DNA from 2 places in the Metabacillus sediminilitoris genome. Region 2 is predicted to be linked to the other one. Evidence: predicted binding sites of a transcription regulator. Region 2 holds the regulator's gene; the other holds the start of a gene.
The links. Region 2 encodes CtsR, which represses protease genes until heat stress. Its sites were predicted from a motif close to ATGGTCAATAAAGGTCAAACA; they were not measured.
Positions count from the first base shown of each region.

Region 1: a site for CtsR is predicted at 1,969-1,989, ahead of GMB29_RS14865 (ATP-dependent Clp protease ATP-binding subunit). Genes of this name have one in related genera too.

Region 1 covers NZ_CP046266.1:3,133,467-3,143,590, forward strand. The annotation lists gene GMB29_RS14855 (HAD-IA family hydrolase) at 157-720, opposite strand; gene GMB29_RS14860 (YkvI family membrane protein) at 777-1,808, opposite strand; gene GMB29_RS14865 (ATP-dependent Clp protease ATP-binding subunit) at 2,030-4,156, shown strand; gene GMB29_RS14870 (potassium channel family protein) at 4,278-5,300, shown strand; gene GMB29_RS14875 (hypothetical protein) at 5,451-5,717, shown strand; gene motA (flagellar motor stator protein MotA) at 5,841-6,641, shown strand; gene motB (flagellar motor protein MotB) at 6,634-7,395, shown strand; gene GMB29_RS14890 (MarR family winged helix-turn-helix transcriptional regulator) at 7,435-7,887, opposite strand; gene GMB29_RS14895 (bifunctional metallophosphatase/5'-nucleotidase) at 8,125-9,687, opposite strand; gene GMB29_RS14900 (ZIP family metal transporter) at 9,912-10,124, shown strand, end outside.
Region 2 covers NZ_CP046266.1:103,754-113,877, forward strand. The annotation lists rRNA gene GMB29_RS00545 (16S ribosomal RNA) at 1-890, shown strand, start outside; rRNA gene GMB29_RS00550 (23S ribosomal RNA) at 1,124-4,053, shown strand; rRNA gene rrf (5S ribosomal RNA) at 4,135-4,250, shown strand; gene GMB29_RS00560 (MgtC/SapB family protein) at 4,584-5,279, shown strand; gene GMB29_RS00565 (CtsR family transcriptional regulator) at 5,405-5,866, shown strand; gene GMB29_RS00570 (protein-arginine kinase activator protein McsA) at 5,882-6,433, shown strand; gene GMB29_RS00575 (protein-arginine kinase McsB) at 6,436-7,533, shown strand; gene clpC (ATP-dependent protease ATP-binding subunit ClpC) at 7,530-9,968, shown strand.

The DNA.
Region 1 (10,124 bases), 2.6 Mb from region 2:
CCCACAGTTTTTATTAGAATAATCATAATACGAAAGAATCAAAACAGTCAAACGTTACACTTTGCTAATTTCCTAAATAAATATGTTGTAAACCGTATTAAAATACCTTTTTTAACGAAAAAACAACGGATTATGAGCTTAAATGGTTTTTTCCTGCTATATTCTCACTTTATCGAAAAAATCTTTGTATGTATGTAAATAGAAATCTGCCCCTTTTGCCTCGTTTTGAAATAAACAAGTATGCAAACCTATTTTTTTAGCAGGAATGATGTCTAAAACCCTGTCACCTATAGCAATGTCCAAATCATATTTATTATGCAGGTATTCATAAGAAGCTGAATCTGGTTTTCTTTTGAACCCATCATCACCCGCGACGATCTCTACAAAGTAATGGTTCCAGTTATAAAAATCAAGAATAGTTTGTACTTCTACTCTTGGCTTATGTGTCATGATAACATTGAGTTTGGCTTTCTTCAGGACATCTTCAACATATGGAAAAGGCTGTTTCAGCTCTGGAGACACTGTTTTTTCCTTTTCTTTAAATTCAAGTATTTGCTTATTTGTTAACTCAAAAAATGTTGTAGCATGTGAAAATGATATTTTAAGCTCCTTGAAAATATCATCCTTATGAATATCTTCACCTAATACCTCATGCATAACATCGGTGAAGACCTTGTATGTATCAAATAATGTTCCATCAAAATCCCATAAAATGTTCAAAAATCTCTTCCTTTCAATCACGCGATCAGATATTACACTATTTTATCATACTACTTTTATTTACTCGGAACTTTTTTAACAATTAACAACACTAACATCCCCAAACATATATAACCAAACAAAGGATACAACGAAGAAATTAATGAACTATAGCCAATTTTACTTATAAATGCAGAGATACATAAAATTGTGCAGACAACGATCATACGAGGCAATTGAATGTATGTAAGCAGTTGTTTTTCAAGTCCATATAAATTCCCTATTACAGATGTAAAGATTTCACCAAAAATCACAGCTATATAAATAAAGTAGAAGGCAAAAAATGTCGTTTTCATGACCTCTGCCATCGGAATATCAAATTCCATCACATTTGGCAGCGTGGAAAGGGCGATATAACTGCTTATTAAAATGATTGTTAATAAAAAACCGCCAAGCATACCACCCCTTCTTAACACTTTCTCATCCTTAATTTCACTTGCTAATGGCACGAGAACAGCCGATGCCATTGTTAAGTTAAAGGCAGCATAGGAAATGGCGGATAAAATCCATTTGAAAGAAAAAGACATATCCACTGGTTTCGTATAAAATGCTTCTACAGAAAACGACTGTATGGCAAGGATTGAACTAAACAATATTAACATTGGAACAACGATCATATTGACGCTAAATAATCCTTTCACACCAAAAAACATGACAGCAATTGTTAGTAAAATGGTGATAATAACACCTAGTTTAACAGAGAGACCCAGCTGTTCTTTAAAAATAGCGCCTGCACCAGATAGCATAATAGATGTTAAGCCAAATAGAATAATGAGCATCAAGATATTCACAAAACTCCCAATTTTTCTTCCAAATAAATAGTTCACTAAATCTTGATAGGAGGTAGCATTTATTCTTTTTGATAAAATAAGCATTTTTGTACCTATTGATATAAAAAGAAACCCTGCTAATATGATTCCAGCTAAACCAAATACTCCATATTTCATAAAAAACTCAACGATCTCTCTTCCTGTTGCAAAACCCGCTCCCACAACAGTACCAATATATACAGCTGCAACTTGAAAGGAAGAAGCCCATGATCTCATCACCTTATACACCCCACTCTAGTTTCAATAGCTTGTATCATTATATGAGGAATCTCAAAGATGATTCTTCACTCTTCTAAGTGGTATTGAAGTATATTGGAAAAAATAGACAAAAAAATTTCGAAGCTAAATACTTGAAAGTCAAAAAAGGTCAAAGTATACTATTGTCAAAGAAGGTCAAACTATCATTCTACAAGATTCTACACAGAAAAGGAGTTTTGAATATGATGTGTGAAAATTGTCAACATAAACAAGCTACTATCCATGTAAACATTCAATTAAATAAACAACAAAAACAATTAACATTATGTCAAGACTGCTTCGCAGCATATAAACAAACAATCCCTTCTGGATTTTCAAATGGCATACCAACATTTCCATTTGATGAATTTTTGAAAGGATTTCATACAAGCCAAGCTGGACATCAAGAAAATTCATCACTGCAAACACAGCAAGGCAATGGTGGAATACTTGATAAACTTGGACGTAATCTAACACAAGCAGCACGTACCGGTTTAATTGATCCTGTTATCGGCCGTGATGAAGAGGTTGACCGTATTATTGAAATATTAAATCGCCGCAATAAAAATAACCCTGTGTTAATTGGTGAGCCTGGCGTTGGTAAAACGGCTGTTGTTGAAGGACTTGCTCTTAAAATTGCAAATGGCACTGTCCCAGCTAAACTCGTTAATAAAGAAGTATATCTTTTAGATGTTGCCTCACTCGTTGCAAGCACAGGAATTAGAGGTCAATTTGAAGAACGGATGAAAAAGATCATTCAGGAACTTCAGCAACGTAAAAATGTCATCTTATTTATCGATGAAATTCATCAGCTTGTAGGCGCTGGTTCTGCAGAAGGATCAATGGATGCTGGAAACATACTAAAACCTGCTCTTGCACGTGGTGAGCTGCAAGTTGTTGGTGCAACAACACTTAAAGAGTACCGAACAATTGAAAAAGACGCAGCACTTGAACGACGCTTCCAGCCAGTAATTGTACAAGAACCTTCTACAGAAAAGGCCATCAATATTCTAAAAGGAATTCAAAATAAGTATGAAAGCTACCATCATGTCACATATACTGATGAAGCGGTCAATGCATGTGTTACACTTTCACAGCGTTATATTCAGGATAGATTTTTACCTGATAAGGCAATTGACCTGCTTGATGAGGCTGGCTCTAAAAAGAATTTAACAATGACAAATGTTAATGATGAAGAATTAAAAGAACGCATTCTTCTGATTGGCAAACAAAAGCAAGAAGCCACTCAAAATGAAAACTATGAATTAGCAGCTAAATTAAGAGATGAAGAAGCGCGTCTTGAGGCTCAATTAGATCAGAATGAAAATACAGATAATATGATCGTTGATGTGGAAGATATACAAGCAATTATAGAGAAGAAAACTGGCATCCCAGTAGGTAAGCTACATGAAAATGAACAATCAAAAATGAAGCATTTAGAACAAAATCTATCTGATAAGGTAATTGGTCAAGCAGAAGCTGTAAAGAAAGTTTCAAAAGCAATTAGACGCAGCCGCGCAGGTTTAAAATCGAAAACAAGACCAATTGGTTCCTTCCTTTTTGTTGGACCAACAGGTGTGGGAAAAACAGAATTAACCAAAACCTTAGCAGAGGAATTATTCGGTTCAAAAGATGCAATGATCCGTCTAGACATGAGTGAATATATGGAAAAGCATGCTGTTTCTAAAATTATCGGTTCACCGCCAGGATATGTTGGACATGATGAAGCAGGTCAGCTTACTGAGAAAGTCCGCCGAAATCCATATAGCATTATCTTATTAGACGAAATTGAAAAGGCTCATCCAGACGTTCAGCATATGTTTCTGCAAATCCTTGAGGATGGTCGACTAACTGATAGTCAAGGACGCACTGTTAGTTTTAAGGACACTGTCATTATTATGACAAGTAATGCTGGTGTCGGAGCCAAACAAAAAGTTGTCGGTTTTGGAGCATCTGCTCAGACAGCAGTTGAAGAAAGTAATTTATTACAGTCTTTAGGTTCATTCTTTAAACCAGAATTCTTAAACCGTTTCGATAATATCATTGAATTTTCTTCACTTGAAAAAGATGATCTTATTAAAATTGTCTCGTTAATGGTTGAGGAATTATCAAGAACTCTCTCTGAACAAGATATTGTATTAACTATAACAAACGAAGCAAAAGAAAAACTTGCAGCACTAGGATACCACCCTGCTTTTGGTGCAAGACCACTTCGTCGGGTCATCCAAGAACATGTTGAAGATAAACTAACTGATCTCCTATTAGATGAAGGAAATGTATCAAAAGTTTTCGTTGATGTTAAAAATGATGAAATTGTTGTAGATGCTTGAATAAATATGGTGAGAACGACTTAAAGTCGCTTCTCACCATTTTTTATTCTGTCAATTTAATATGTTAACATTTTCTTACTCTCTCTAAACATTCGTTCGTGAGAAGAAAGGAGTAAAACAAATGATCTTTTTCCGACGATTCTTTTTAAAAGTTGTAAAAATGAATAATTGGGTTCTTATATTTGCTACATTGTCATTAGTGTTTTCAAGTAGTTATGTTATTTATTTTTTAGAACCTGAGACTTTTATAACTCCATTTGAAGGTTTGTGGTGGACAATGACAACTATTGCCACAGTTGGCTATGGAGATGTTTCACCTAAAACTGTTCCTGGAAAAATATTTGCAATGTGCTTATATATAGTTGGCATTGGACTTATGACGATTTTTATTGGGAAAGTATTTGACTTCCTTAGCATTCGAAAAAAATTAAAGGAGGCAGGAAAATTGAAGATTTCAACAGAAAATCACATTATATTAATAAACTGGACAACAAAAGCAGCCATTACATTAGACGAACTATTAAAAACATTTCAAAACATCCAGATTGTTATCATTGATGAAACACTTGAAAAAACACCAGTCATACAAGAACAAGTTGAATTTGTTAATGGAAATCCTGCAAATATTGATGTCCTCCATCAAGCAAACCTGCTCAAAAGCAAATCAGTTATGGTTTTTTCACCAGATGGTTTAATGACAGCATCACAAGCTGATGGGCTTACTTTATTAATTGCTTCTACAATTGAAGGGATAGGAAAAAAACACAATCACCATATCTATACAATTTGTGAAGTGGCAAATTCAAAGCACATTGATGCCTTTGTCCATGCCAATGTTGAAGAATTCATTACAGCTAATGACACTGCTGCACATCTTGCCGCTAGATCAATACTTTTTAACGGTTCAAGTGAAATTATTAGACAGTTAACAAGTCATTCAGGATTTGACCTTTATGCTATTGCAAGAAAACCGGAATGGCATACATATGCAGACGCGAGCAAAGCTCTCACAGCAAAAGGTGCACTTCTCATATCAAATGGAAATGACCTAACGATCATACAACAGCTCAATGACTCTATTCCTGATAATGCCACATTATTTATCATTTGTAATTATACGACATATCAAGAAATTATGACCTAATCTAGTTTTTATAAAACTCCCTTTACTAATCTATCTAAAATAATGATTTGACTCAAAAAATATCAATTATGAAAGACAGGCCAATAGCCTGTCTTTCTGTCTGTCATTGTTTATCTTCATCTCTCATATACATGCAATGAGGTGTTGACTGTGAAAAAATTTTCAAAGCTTCTATTATTGATCTCCTTTCTTTTGCTTATCATCAATGTTTCTTCATTTGGATTTATTGTTTATGTAGAATTCTTTGGTGCGTTTTACGGAGATGTGTTGATTTGCGGTACAAGTCTTCTTGGTGCATGTTGCGCAATATATGCAGATGATTTTAAAACAAACTACTATTCTAAGCTCTTTTTCTTTAGTCACCTTACTGTCCCCTTTCTTCCATTTTATTATTGGAGTATCGCAATCCTTATCTAAATTGTGACAAAAAACATTTAGCTTTTAGGATCATTCGACATTTTCTTTAAGAACCCCTTAAAATTTTTTATAATCCTCCGATATAATAGATAAGAAATATAATAGGAAATATGGTGATTTACGATGGATAAAACGTCATTATTGGGAATCATTCTTGCACTTGTTGCAGTTGGTGTTGGGATGGTTTTAAAAGGTGTACCCCTGTCTGCCTTAGCAAACGTACCTGCACTATTAATCATTATCTTGGGTACAATTGCAGCTGTTACAATTGCATTCCCCTCAAATGAGCTAAAAAAGGTTCCAAAATTATTTGGAATCATCTTTAAAGAAAGAAAAATATCTACGATTCAAGAGTTAATACCATTTTTCTCTGAATTGGCACAAGTTGCGCGTAAAGAAGGTTTACTTGCTCTAGAAGCTAAGCTTGTTGAAATTGAGGATCCTTTTTTGAAAAACGGTTTATTAATGGCTGTTGACGGTCAAGATGCAGAATTTATTCGTGATGTCATGACAGAAGAAATTGATGCAATGGAAGAACGACACCTAGCCTCTGCAGCTATTTTCACTCAAGCTGGAACATATGCGCCAACACTTGGTGTACTTGGGGCTGTTGTTGGTTTAGTTGCTGCTTTGTCTCATATGGAAGATACTAATGCATTAGCAGCAGCCATTGGAGCTGCTTTTATTGCGACAATGTACGGGATCTTCACGGGTTATGTTATTTGGCATCCGTTTGCTAATAAATTAAAACGTAAATCTAGACAAGAGGTAAAAGTAAAGGAAGTTATGATTGAAGGTGTTCTTTCAGTTTTAGAAGGACAAGCTCCGAAAGCGATTGAGCAAAAGCTTGCAACATATTTGCCTGTTCATGAAAGAAACAAATTAAATGCAATGACTGCTGAAGGAGAGAGCGTCAATGGCTAGAAAAAAGAAGCATAAACAACATGATGAACATCTTGATGAATCGTGGCTTGTTCCCTATGCTGATATATTGACACTCCTTCTCGCACTTTTCATTGCTTTATTTGCGATGAGCTCAGTAGATGCTCAGAAGTTTCAGCAAATTGCCAGATCTTTCAACTCTACTTTCACCGGCGGAACTGGTGTGCTAGACTATCCAAGCCCTACTCCAGATGGCGAAAAGGAACAACTGGATATCCAAAAGAATCAAACAACAGAAGAGGATGCAGAGAAAGTACAAAAGCAAATCGAGCAAAATAATTTAAAGAAAATACAAGATAAAGTTAATACGTATATATCAGAAAATAATCTTGAGTCTAAATTAAAAACAACACTTACAGATGAAGGCTTACTTATAACCATTTTAGATAATATTTTCTTCGACTCTGGAAGTGCGACTGTACGAAACAAAGATCTAAATCTTGCTAAGGAAATGTCAGAGCTTCTTGTTATGAATCCGCCTCGTAACATTATTGTTAGCGGTCATACAGATAATGTACCGATTAGTAACTCTGAGTATGATTCAAACTGGCATTTAAGTGTCATGCGTGCCGTGAATTTTATGAAAATACTACTTGAAAACGAAAAATTAGATGCGAAAGCATTTAGTGCAAAAGGCTTCGGAGAATTCAACCCTGTTGCTCCAAATGATACTAGTGAAGGAAAACAAAAAAACAGGCGTGTAGAAGTGTTAATCTTACCAAATGAACAAAAGTAAATAAAAAGGATCAAAGCATATCGCTTTGATCCTTTTTATTTAGGATTTCAAAAAGTCATTTGCATGGAAACCAACTTTTTTCAACATTTCAGTTACCATGTTTTTCTCTTCATCTGTAAGAACGCTAACAATTTCGTTGATCCGTTCTTGATGTGTTGGGAAAATTTCTTCAATCAACTTTTTGCCATTTTCCGTTATTTGTGCAAACGTCACTCTTCGATCTGTTGGACAAGCTTTACGTGCAAGTAAACCTTTTTGTTCAAGCTTGTCTACGACATACGTTATACTACCGCTTGCAAGCAAGATCTTCCCGCCAATTTGTTGTAAGGGTTGATCTCCTTTATGATAGAGCAGCTCTAAAACAGCAAACTCAGTTGGATTTAAGTTAAACGTAGAAATATGTTTATTAACTGCATCATTAAATGCGCGATGTGCACGTGATAGTACGATAAAAAACTTCAGTGATTCTTCTGTTTGCTTTGATTTATTCATATAACCTTCATCCTTTAATGATTATCTCGAATTCAAACTAAATTTATTAAACTAATAATAGAACATGTTATACAATATGTCAATCTTCCAAAAAAAAAGTTAACGTTTTTAATGAGATAATGCAGCTGAATTCCATAGGTTATAACCTAAATATGACAAGGCCATCCTATCTATTATATATTTTTTCGATATAATGATGTTGAACGTCTTCCCACTCCTACGAAATCAATCTACCATTTACCAAATGATTTTCCAATTATGATTCACTTCAGCTTTTATCGTTTTCCGCTTCATAATGTACTCAGCCATTAACTCTGACATATCAATTGGAATTTCTTTTACGACAGGTTTTCCTTTAAACATTTGATAACCACCGCCGCCACCTGCTCGGTAATTATTCATGACGACATCAAAATAAGCATCCATCAAAAGTTCTACACCGTTTTTTGTTAGGTTCACAATACGAGAGCCCGCCGGTTTCGTTAAATCAATTGTATACTCGATCCCTTCCCACATATCATAGTTATAATGCTGTGGCTTTGGCACAGAGAATTCGGGATTAATATCTACTATTCCATCTTTCAATATAAAATATGAAGCAGATTGTTCTAACGCATCTTTCATATCCTTACCACTTATTCGTATCACTTTAAGAGTATTTGGATAAATATAATTAGCCACGATATCCCTCATTGTGATCTGTTTTGGAAACCCAGGTGAATCGCTATGAAAAAGTGCTGTTGCAGAGATCGTTACACCTGCGGTATCCATTTGTACTTTATTAATGAATTCAATCATTGGATGTTCTTTTAATCTGAGGCTAAAACCATCGTGTATTGTCATGTCTCCAATGACTTCTCCGATTGGTTGATCAAGCCACTCTTGTGTTTGTCGTTCATCTTCCATAACCAATGAGAGTATTTCATCGTCAGTTCCTACCTGATCAGCTAAGAGTAATGATGCTTTTTTCTCAACAATCGTTTTCTTTTGTTCTTTATTAATGATTATTTCTACTTTCCCTAAGGCTTTACCGTTAAAACTAGGTTGAATGACAACAACGCCATTTATTGTGGCAGTAATGGCGCGATGCTGATGTCCTGTAAATAAGACATCTATGCCTTCAATCTGCTGGCAAATCTGATATGCTTGATTTTCTCCAGTGTGTTCTTCTGTAGGTTCCTCTGTCAAAACATCACATTCAATTCCACCATGATAGGATACAATCATAACATCAGGCTTCTCTACCTTTTTGATATAATCTACCCATTTCTTTGCACTTTCAAATGCATCTTGAAATATAATATCAGCAATATGTCTTGGATCTTCCCAATTTGGTATGTAATGTGTCGTAATTCCTAATATAGCTATTTTAATGTCTTGGATATTTTTTATGATATAAGGCCTACCGAATAATGGTGACTTTGTCTTGTTCGTAAGAATATTTGCTGAAAGCCACGGGAAACACGATTGCTGAACAGCTTTTTGTAACACTGACAGTCCGTAATTGAATTCATGATTACCGATTACTGCTGCATCATACTTTAATGTATTTAACACGGTTATCATCGGATTATTCTTATCTTTGTTCTTTTTTACATGATGAAATGTTAGAGGTGTTCCTTGAAGAAGGTCGCCATTATCAATTAGGATTAATTGGTTATTTTTCTTCCGCTCATTTTTTATGATCGTCGAGATTTTCCCTAATCCACAAGCATGGTTTGTACTAGTACTATAATCATGTGGAAAAATGTTCCCATGTATATCTGAAGTTTGTAAAATCGTAAGCTTAACCGTTGTCATATTACACCGCCTCAATTTTCACTTCTTGAAATTAATCTTACACAAACACATTGTTGTAAACAACAAGGAAATGAAGATAAAAAACCATGCTTCTAATCATTCTTCACTAAATTTAAGCATAGTAATTGTTATACATTGTTTCAAAACTTGTTTTTTCCGCTATAATATTTTTAAGTAAGAATTTTTAGATAAAAGGTGGATCATTTCAGGAGGAGTAAGCCTAAATGTCTGGAGTTTTAATCGGAAGTATATTATCTGCACTGTCAACAGGATTAGGAGCCATTCCAATACTGTTTTTGCAAGGGTCAATTACACATAGGTGGCGTGATATCCTTTTAGCATTCTCAGCAGGAATTATGATGACTGCCGCAATGTTAGGACTAATACCTGAGTCATTAAAATTTGGAGGAATACTTGAAGTAACAATTGGCTTATTT
Region 2 (10,124 bases):
AGTGCAGAAGAGGAAAGTGGAATTCCAAGTGTAGCGGTGAAATGCGTAGAGATTTGGAGGAACACCAGTGGCGAAGGCGACTTTCTGGTCTGTAACTGACACTGAGGCGCGAAAGCGTGGGGAGCGAACAGGATTAGATACCCTGGTAGTCCACGCCGTAAACGATGAGTGCTAAGTGTTAGAGGGTTTCCGCCCTTTAGTGCTGCAGCAAACGCATTAAGCACTCCGCCTGGGGAGTACGGTCGCAAGACTGAAACTCAAAGGAATTGACGGGGGCCCGCACAAGCGGTGGAGCATGTGGTTTAATTCGAAGCAACGCGAAGAACCTTACCAGGTCTTGACATCCCACTGACCGGTATAGAGATATACCTTTCCCTTCGGGGACAGTGGTGACAGGTGGTGCATGGTTGTCGTCAGCTCGTGTCGTGAGATGTTGGGTTAAGTCCCGCAACGAGCGCAACCCTTGATCTTAGTTGCCAGCATTCAGTTGGGCACTCTAAGGTGACTGCCGGTGACAAACCGGAGGAAGGTGGGGATGACGTCAAATCATCATGCCCCTTATGACCTGGGCTACACACGTGCTACAATGGATGGTACAAAGGGCTGCAAGACTGCGAAGTCAAGCCAATCCCATAAAACCATTCTCAGTTCGGATTGCAGGCTGCAACTCGCCTGCATGAAGCCGGAATCGCTAGTAATCGCGGATCAGCATGCCGCGGTGAATACGTTCCCGGGCCTTGTACACACCGCCCGTCACACCACGAGAGTTTGTAACACCCGAAGTCGGTGGGGTAACCGTAAGGAGCCAGCCGCCTAAGGTGGGACAGATGATTGGGGTGAAGTCGTAACAAGGTAGCCGTATCGGAAGGTGCGGCTGGATCACCTCCTTTCTAAGGAAAATGAGGCACACTTGGTTTTTGTTTAGTTTTGAGAGATCATTCTGATCTTTCTTATATGTAAGATACAAAACATAGGAGTATAAATGCTTGTAGCATTTGCACGTCCTGTGCTTTATGTTCCTTGAAAACTAGATAACGATAACAATTCAAGTAATTCACTGAGTTTAAACGCTTAGTTTAGTGATTCTCTTAATAATGATTAAAATGACATTTATAATGTCAAAGGTTAAGTTGTTAAGGGCGCACGGTGGATGCCTTGGCACTAGGAGCCGATGAAGGACGGTACTAACACCGATATGCTTCGGGGAGCTGTAAGTAAGCTTTGATCCGGAGATTTCCGAATGGGGGAACCCACTGCTCGTAATGGAGTAGTATTTTCACCTGAATACATAGGGTGATAAAGGCAGACCCGGGGAACTGAAACATCTAAGTACCCGGAGGAAGAGAAAGCAAACGCGATTTCCCAAGTAGCGGCGAGCGAAACGGAATTAGCCCAAACCAAGAGGCTTGCCTCTTGGGGTTGTAGGACACTCTATACGGAGTTACAAAGGAACGGAGTAAATGAAGAGGTCTGGAAAGGCCCGTCAAAGAAGGTAACAACCCTGTAGTTGAAACTTCGTTCCCTCCAGAGTGGATCCTGAGTACGGCGGGACACGTGAAATCCCGTCGGAAGCAGGGAGGACCATCTCCCAAGGCTAAATACTCCCTAGTGACCGATAGTGAACCAGTACCGTGAGGGAAAGGTGAAAAGCACCCCGGAAGGGGAGTGAAAGAGATCCTGAAACCGTGTGCCTACAAGTAGTCAAAGCCCGTTAATGGGTAATGGCGTGCCTTTTGTAGAATGAACCGGCGAGTTACGATCCCGTGCAAGGTTAAGTTGATGAGACGGAGCCGCAGCGAAAGCGAGTCTGAATAGGGCGAAAGAGTACGTGGTCGTAGACCCGAAACCAGGTGATCTACCCATGTCCAGGGTGAAGTTCAGGTAACACTGAATGGAGGCCCGAACCCACGCACGTTGAAAAGTGCGGGGATGAGGTGTGGGTAGCGGAGAAATTCCAATCGAACTTGGAGATAGCTGGTTCTCTCCGAAATAGCTTTAGGGCTAGCCTTGAAATTGAGAGTCTTGGAGGTAGAGCACTGATTGGACTAGGGGCCCCCATCGGGTTACCGAATTCAGTCAAACTCCGAATGCCAAAGACTTATGTTCAGGAGTCAGACTGCGAGTGATAAGATCCGTAGTCAAGAGGGAAACAGCCCAGACCACCAGCTAAGGTCCCAAAGTATACGTTAAGTGGAAAAGGATGTGGAGTTGCTTAGACAACCAGGATGTTGGCTTAGAAGCAGCCACCATTTAAAGAGTGCGTAATAGCTCACTGGTCGAGTGACTCTGCGCCGAAAATGTACCGGGGCTAAACGTATCACCGAAGCTGTGGATTGTTCTTACGAACAATGGTAGGAGAGCGTTCTAAGGGCTGTGAAGCTAGACCGGAAGGACTAGTGGAGCGCTTAGAAGTGAGAATGCCGGTATGAGTAGCGAAAGAGGGGTGAGAATCCCCTCCACCGAATGCCTAAGGTTTCCTGAGGAAGGCTCGTCCGCTCAGGGTTAGTCGGGACCTAAGCCGAGGCCGAAAGGCGTAGGCGATGGACAACAGGTTGAAATTCCTGTACCACCTCCTCACCATTTGAGCAATGGGGGGACGCAGAAGGATAGGGTAAGCGCGCTGTTGGATTAGCGCGTCCAAGCAGTTAGGCTGATAACGAGGCAAATCCCGTTGTCGTAAAGGCTGAGCTGTGATGGCGAGGGAAATATAGTACCGAAGTTCCTGATTCCACACTGCCAAGAAAAGCCTCTAGCGAGGTGAGAGGTGCCCGTACCGCAAACCGACACAGGTAGGCGAGGAGAGAATCCTAAGGTGAGCGAGAGAACTCTCGTTAAGGAACTCGGCAAAATGACCCCGTAACTTCGGGAGAAGGGGTGCTTTTTCAGGGCTTGCCCTGCGAAAAGCCGCAGTGAATAGGCCCAGGCGACTGTTTAGCAAAAACACAGGTCTCTGCGAAGCCGCAAGGCGAAGTATAGGGGCTGACGCCTGCCCGGTGCTGGAAGGTTAAGGGGAGAGGTTAGCGCAAGCGAAGCTTTGAACCGAAGCCCCAGTAAACGGCGGCCGTAACTATAACGGTCCTAAGGTAGCGAAATTCCTTGTCGGGTAAGTTCCGACCCGCACGAAAGGCGTAACGATCTGGGCACTGTCTCAACGAGAGACTCGGTGAAATTATAGTACCTGTGAAGATGCAGGTTACCCGCGACAGGACGGAAAGACCCCGTGGAGCTTTACTGTAGCCTGATATTGAATTTTGGTACAGCTTGTACAGGATAGGTAGGAGCCTGAGAAGCCGGAGCGCTAGCTTCGGTGGAGGCGTCGGTGGGATACTACCCTGGCTGTATTGAAATTCTAACCCGCAGCCCTTATCGGGCTGGGAGACAGTGTCAGGTGGGCAGTTTGACTGGGGCGGTCGCCTCCTAAAATGTAACGGAGGCGCCCAAAGGTTCCCTCAGAATGGTTGGAAATCATTCGTAGAGTGTAAAGGCACAAGGGAGCTTGACTGCGAGACCTACAAGTCGAGCAGGGACGAAAGTCGGGCTTAGTGATCCGGTGGTTCCGCATGGAAGGGCCATCGCTCAACGGATAAAAGCTACCCCGGGGATAACAGGCTTATCTCCCCCAAGAGTCCACATCGACGGGGAGGTTTGGCACCTCGATGTCGGCTCATCGCATCCTGGGGCTGTAGTCGGTCCCAAGGGTTGGGCTGTTCGCCCATTAAAGCGGTACGCGAGCTGGGTTCAGAACGTCGTGAGACAGTTCGGTCCCTATCCGTCGTGGGCGTAGGAAATTTGAGAGGAGCTGTCCTTAGTACGAGAGGACCGGGATGGACGCACCGCTGGTGTACCAGTTGTCTTGCCAAAGGCATAGCTGGGTAGCTATGTGCGGAAGGGATAAGTGCTGAAAGCATCTAAGCATGAAGCCCCCCTCAAGATGAGATTTCCCATAGCGTAAGCTAGTAAGATCCCTGAAAGATGATCAGGTTGATAGGTCAGAGGTGGAAGCGCGGTGACGTGTGGAGCTGACTGATACTAATCGATCGAGGACTTAACCTAATATATATGCGTTAAACAAAGTGAATTGAATTGTGAATCGTTATCTAGTTTTGAAGGAATATCCCTTCAAACTTAATATTATTTGGTGACGATGGCGAAGAGGTCACACCCGTTCCCATGCCGAACACGGAAGTTAAGCTCTTCAGCGCCGATGGTAGTTAGGGGTTTCCCCTTGTGAGAGTAGGACGTTGCCAAGTAAGAAGAGAGAAGATCAGTAGAGATACTGGTCTTTTTTGTTGTTTTTTAACAAAAATTGTAGGAAAATCACGTAAAGATATCGATATAGTCGAGAAATGTGTGTCGAAAATTTTATCTTCAGTACTTATACTCAAACAACCCTCTTCATTAACCTATCCTACTAAACTCATGATCCTTATTAACAAGGCCTTTAATCCATTCATAAAAATATATTTAGTTATAGGATAAAAATAAAAATATTTATTTTTATTAATAAATGTGTTTAAAAATAATGATTTGAGTATATATATATTAGATCATTTATTTAGGCAAAAGAGGAGACAAGATTGAATATGTTTGAGTTTTTAAATCAAGATACATATATCATGTTTACTCGTATATTAATCGCAACAGTTTTATGCGGTTTAATAGGGCTAGAAAGAGAGTTTAATAATCATCCTGCTGGTTTTCGGACACATTTACTAGTAGGATTAGGTTCATGTTTAATGATGATATTATCTCTATATGGATTTGAAAATTATATAGAACGTCATACTTCCCAAGTTCAGTTTGATCCAGCTAGGATTCCATCGTATGTCATCAGCGGTATCGGTTTTTTAGGCGGGGGTACGATTCTTGTGAAAGGTGCAACGATAAGAGGGTTAACGACAGCTGCATCCATTTGGATTGTTGCTGGGTTAGGCTTAGTTATTGGAGCAGGTATGTATGTTATTGCATTTTTTACTACTGTAATTGTATTAATGTGTTTGGTATTTTTAAATCGACTTGAAAAATATATGAATGTTAAAAGAACAAGAAAGAAAATGAAAATAGTGGTCCATTCACAAAAGACAACCATTGATCAAGTAATAGCGAAACTAGCACCCTATGGCGTAACAGTACATAAAATAACTTTGACATCCTGCAGTAAGGATAAAAATAATCATGCAATGTTTCAGTATCAGTTAGACTTTGACATTTCTTCTCTATTTCATGCCGATTTAGGGGAAATTTTAGTAGAAATTGATGAAGTGGAAAAAATATTTTAAGTACGTTTTACCTGAACTTATTTTGGCAATATTTAAAATGAGACAGAAGAGTTGAAAAATTTTTCTGTTCCATTTATAGTATGACTATAGTCAAATATAGTCAAAGTCAGTGAGGGGGAGGTTGAGTGAGAAATATTTCAGACATTATTGAACAGTATCTTAAACATGTACTGGACAATAGTGGCAAAGAAATCGTTGAAATTAAACGGAGTGAAATTGCCGATAAATTTCAGTGTGTGCCTTCACAGATAAACTATGTAATAAATACCAGATTTACAATTGAGAGAGGGTATGTTGTAGAAAGTAAGCGCGGCGGGGGCGGTTATATACGTATTATAAAAGTGCAATCGAATAATCAAGCCCATCTACTAGACCAAATCTTACACTTAATTCAAAATCGACTTTCACAAGCTTCTGCGGAAGACATTATAGGTCGGCTAATAAGAGAAAAAGTGATTTCTGCTCGTGAAGCAAAATTAATGTTAAGCGTGATTGATCGCTCAGTCCTATATATAGATCTCCCACATAGGGATGAGTTAAGAGCAAGGATGTTTAAGGCCATGATAACAACATTGAAATACAAGTGAAAGAAGGGGAGACGGATGATATGCCAAGAGTGTAAGGAAAGACCGGCAACGTTTCACTTTACGAAGGTAGTCAATGGTGAAAAAACAGAAGTTCATATTTGTGAGCATTGTGCACAAGAAAACAGTGAACTTTTTATGTTTAATGCTAACACGGGCTTTTCTTTAAATAATTTACTTACTGGTTTACTTAATATTGAAGCTGATCTTCATAAGAAGAAAGAACAAAAAGTCTTTAATACTGGTGATGAACTTCAATGTGACAGATGTAAAATGACATTTTCTCAATTTAAACAAACTGGACGTTTTGGCTGTTCAAATTGCTATCATACATTTAATATTTATATCAATCCAATCCTTAAGCGTGTGCATGGAGGAAATACAGTTCATACAGGGAAGATTCCTGAACGTATTGGAGGAGATATCCATATACGCAAGCAAATAGAAGGGTTGAAAAATAAAATTCATGAGTTTATTATCCAAGAAGAGTTTGAGCAAGCTGCAATGGTAAGAGACGAAATTAGATCTCTTGAAAAGAAATTGAGTAGCTCACAAGAGGAGGGATCTTAATAGTGTCACTCCAAAATTTTATGAATCATGCAATGAGTTCGTGGATGAACAAGGAAGGACCTGATTCAGATATTGTATTAAGCAGTCGGATTCGTTTAGCACGTAATATCGAAAAGTTTAATTTTCCGACGCTCTCCACGTATGAAGAATCACAAGAAGTTCTACATTTTTTTGAAACAACATTAAAAAACAAAACATTCCCCAAAATTGGCAGGTTAGAGTTACTAAAAATGAATGAATTACAGCCAATTCAAAAAAGGGTGTTAGTCGAAAAGCATTTAATCAGTCCGAACTTATCTGAGAATGCTATTTTTGGAGGATGCTTACTTTCTGAAAACGAAGAAGTAAGTATTATGATAAATGAAGAAGATCACATCCGAATTCAGTGTCTATTTCCTGGGTTACAACTGGGAGAGGCATTAGAAATGGCAAATAAGTTTGATAATTGGATTGAAGAAGAAGTAGATTACGCGTTTGATGAACAATGTGGTTATTTAACAAGTTGTCCAACAAATGTAGGTACAGGATTAAGGGCATCTGTTATGATGCACTTACCAGCAATGGTTCTAACACAGAAAATAAATCGAATTATTCCCGCTATTAACCATTTGGGGCTAGTGGTAAGAGGTATTTATGGTGAGGGCAGCGAGGCAGTTGGCAATATTTTTCAGATTTCGAACCAAATAACACTAGGGAAATCCGAAAAAGACATCGTTGAAGACCTTATCAGTGTAGTTCAACAATTAATAACCCAAGAAAGAACAACTCGTGAAGCTCTTTACAACAGCTCCCAAAATCAGTTAGAAGATAGAGTGTTCAGATCTTTAGGTACGTTAACGTATAGTCGTATTATTGAATCTAGTGAAACAGCAAAGTGTTTATCAGATGTTCGATTGGGTATTGATTTAGGAATTATAAAAGATCTATCTCGCACTATTCTAAATGAACTTATGATTTTAACTCAACCTGGATTTTTACAACAATATTTTGGTGGACCATTACGTCCAAATGAGAGAGATATTCGCCGTGCAGCTTTAATTAGAGAACGGTTGAATTTAGAAATGGAACGTAAAAAACGGATGGAGGATGATGAATCATGATGTTTGGAAGATTTACAGAGCGCGCTCAAAAGGTACTTGCATTAGCACAAGAGGAAGCAGTTCGTTTAGGTCATAATAATATTGGAACAGAGCACATTCTTTTAGGGCTTGTTAGTGAAGGTGAAGGAATAGCTGCTAAAGCTTTATTAGCATTAGGCTTAGGTCCTGAAAAAATCCAAAAAGAGGTTGAAGGCTTAATTGGCAGAGGCCAAGATGCTTCTCAAACAATTCATTACACACCGCGGGCAAAGAAAGTTATTGAGCTTTCTATGGATGAAGCGAGAAAGTTAGGTCATTCATATGTTGGAACAGAGCATATATTACTTGGCTTAATTCGTGAAGGCGAAGGAGTTGCTGCACGAGTACTGAATAATCTAGGTGTAAGTTTAAATAAAGCAAGACAACAAGTACTTCAACTATTAGGTAGCAATGAAACGTCTTCAAATCATCAAGGCAGTATGGCAAGTGCTAATACGCCAACGCTTGATAGCCTTGCTAGAGATTTAACGGCTATTGCTAGAGAAGGAAGTTTGGATCCTGTTATTGGTAGAAGCAAGGAAATTCAACGAGTTATTGAAGTGTTAAGCCGCCGTACTAAAAATAATCCTGTTTTAATTGGTGAGCCAGGTGTAGGTAAAACTGCGATTGCAGAAGGTCTTGCTCAACAAATTGTACAAAATGAAGTGCCGGAAATCTTACGTGATAAACGTGTTATGACACTTGATATGGGTACAGTTGTTGCTGGTACGAAATACCGAGGTGAGTTTGAGGACCGTCTTAAGAAGGTAATGGATGAAATACGTCAAGCTGGAAATATCATTCTCTTTATTGATGAGCTTCATACATTAATCGGTGCTGGTGGAGCTGAGGGTGCCATTGATGCTTCAAATATTTTAAAGCCTTCATTAGCTAGAGGTGAATTACAGTGTATTGGAGCAACAACACTTGATGAATATCGAAAATACATTGAGAAAGATGCTGCATTAGAACGTAGATTCCAACCAATTCAAGTAGATGAGCCGACACCTGAGGAAAGTATTCAAATTTTAAAAGGATTACGTGATCGTTATGAGGCACATCATCGAGTTTCTATTACAGATGAAGCCATTGATGCTGCTGTAAAATTATCTGATCGTTATATTTCTGATCGATTTTTACCAGATAAAGCAATTGATTTAATTGATGAGGCAGGATCAAAAGTTCGCTTACGCTCTTTCACAACACCGCCTAATTTAAAAGAGCTTGAGCATAAGCTTGATGAAATTCGCAAAGAGAAGGACGCTTCTGTACAAAGTCAGGAGTTTGAAAAAGCAGCTTCCTTACGTGATACAGAGCAACGCTTGCGTGAACAGCTTGAAGAAACAAAGAAAACATGGAAAGAAAAGCAAGGTCAAGAGAATACAGAAGTTACGGTTGATGATATTGCAATGGTCGTTTCTAGTTGGACCGGAGTACCAGTATCCCGGTTAGCTCAAACGGAAACAGATAAATTATTAAACATGGAAAGTCTCCTTCACTCTAGAGTCATCGGGCAAGATGAAGCAGTTGTTGCTGTTGCAAAAGCTGTCCGTCGTGCACGTGCAGGGTTAAAGGATCCAAAACGTCCGATTGGTTCATTTATTTTCTTAGGACCGACTGGTGTAGGTAAAACGGAGCTTGCAAGAGCATTGGCAGAATCAATCTTCGGCGATGAAGACGCCATGATTCGTATCGATATGTCCGAGTATATGGAGAAACACTCTACTTCTCGTTTAGTTGGTTCACCTCCTGGTTACGTAGGTTATGAAGAAGGCGGTCAATTAACTGAAAAGGTTAGAAGAAAGCCATACTCTGTTGTTCTTTTAGATGAAATTGAAAAAGCTCATCCTGATGTATTCAATATCTTATTACAAGTACTAGAGGATGGCCGATTAACTGACTCTAAAGGACGTACTGTAGACTTTAGAAATACAATTTTAATTATGACATCAAATGTTGGAGCAAGTGAATTAAAGCGAAATAAATATGTTGGCTTTAATGTTCAAGACGAAACTCAAAATTACAAGGATATGAAAGGCAAAGTAATGGATGAGTTAAAACGTGCATTCCGACCAGAATTCATTAACCGTATTGATGAAATTATCGTGTTCCACTCATTAGAAAAGAAACATTTAAAAGAAATCGTTACTCTTATGTCAGATCAATTAACGAAACGACTAAAAGAACAAGATTTATCATTGGAATTAACTGAATCTGCTATCGAAAAAATTGCAGATGAGGGGATTGATCTTGAATATGGTGCAAGACCTTTACGTCGTTCTATTCAAAAGAATGTTGAGGATCGACTTTCAGAAGAATTATTAAGGGGTACAATTGATAAAGGCCAAAAAATTATTTTAGATGTAGAAAACGGTGAATTTGTCGTTAAGACGGCTGAAAAGGAAGAAGTTAGATAAATTTTATAGCTACCTACAATCAAATGTAAGAGTAGGACATATAGAATAAAAATGTGTAAACCAATTGAGGCATACTACGAAATGTGTGCCTCACTTTCTTATATTTGGAGGAATTTCAATTTTTATGTTAAAAAAGATTCCTCAAAATATCCTCTA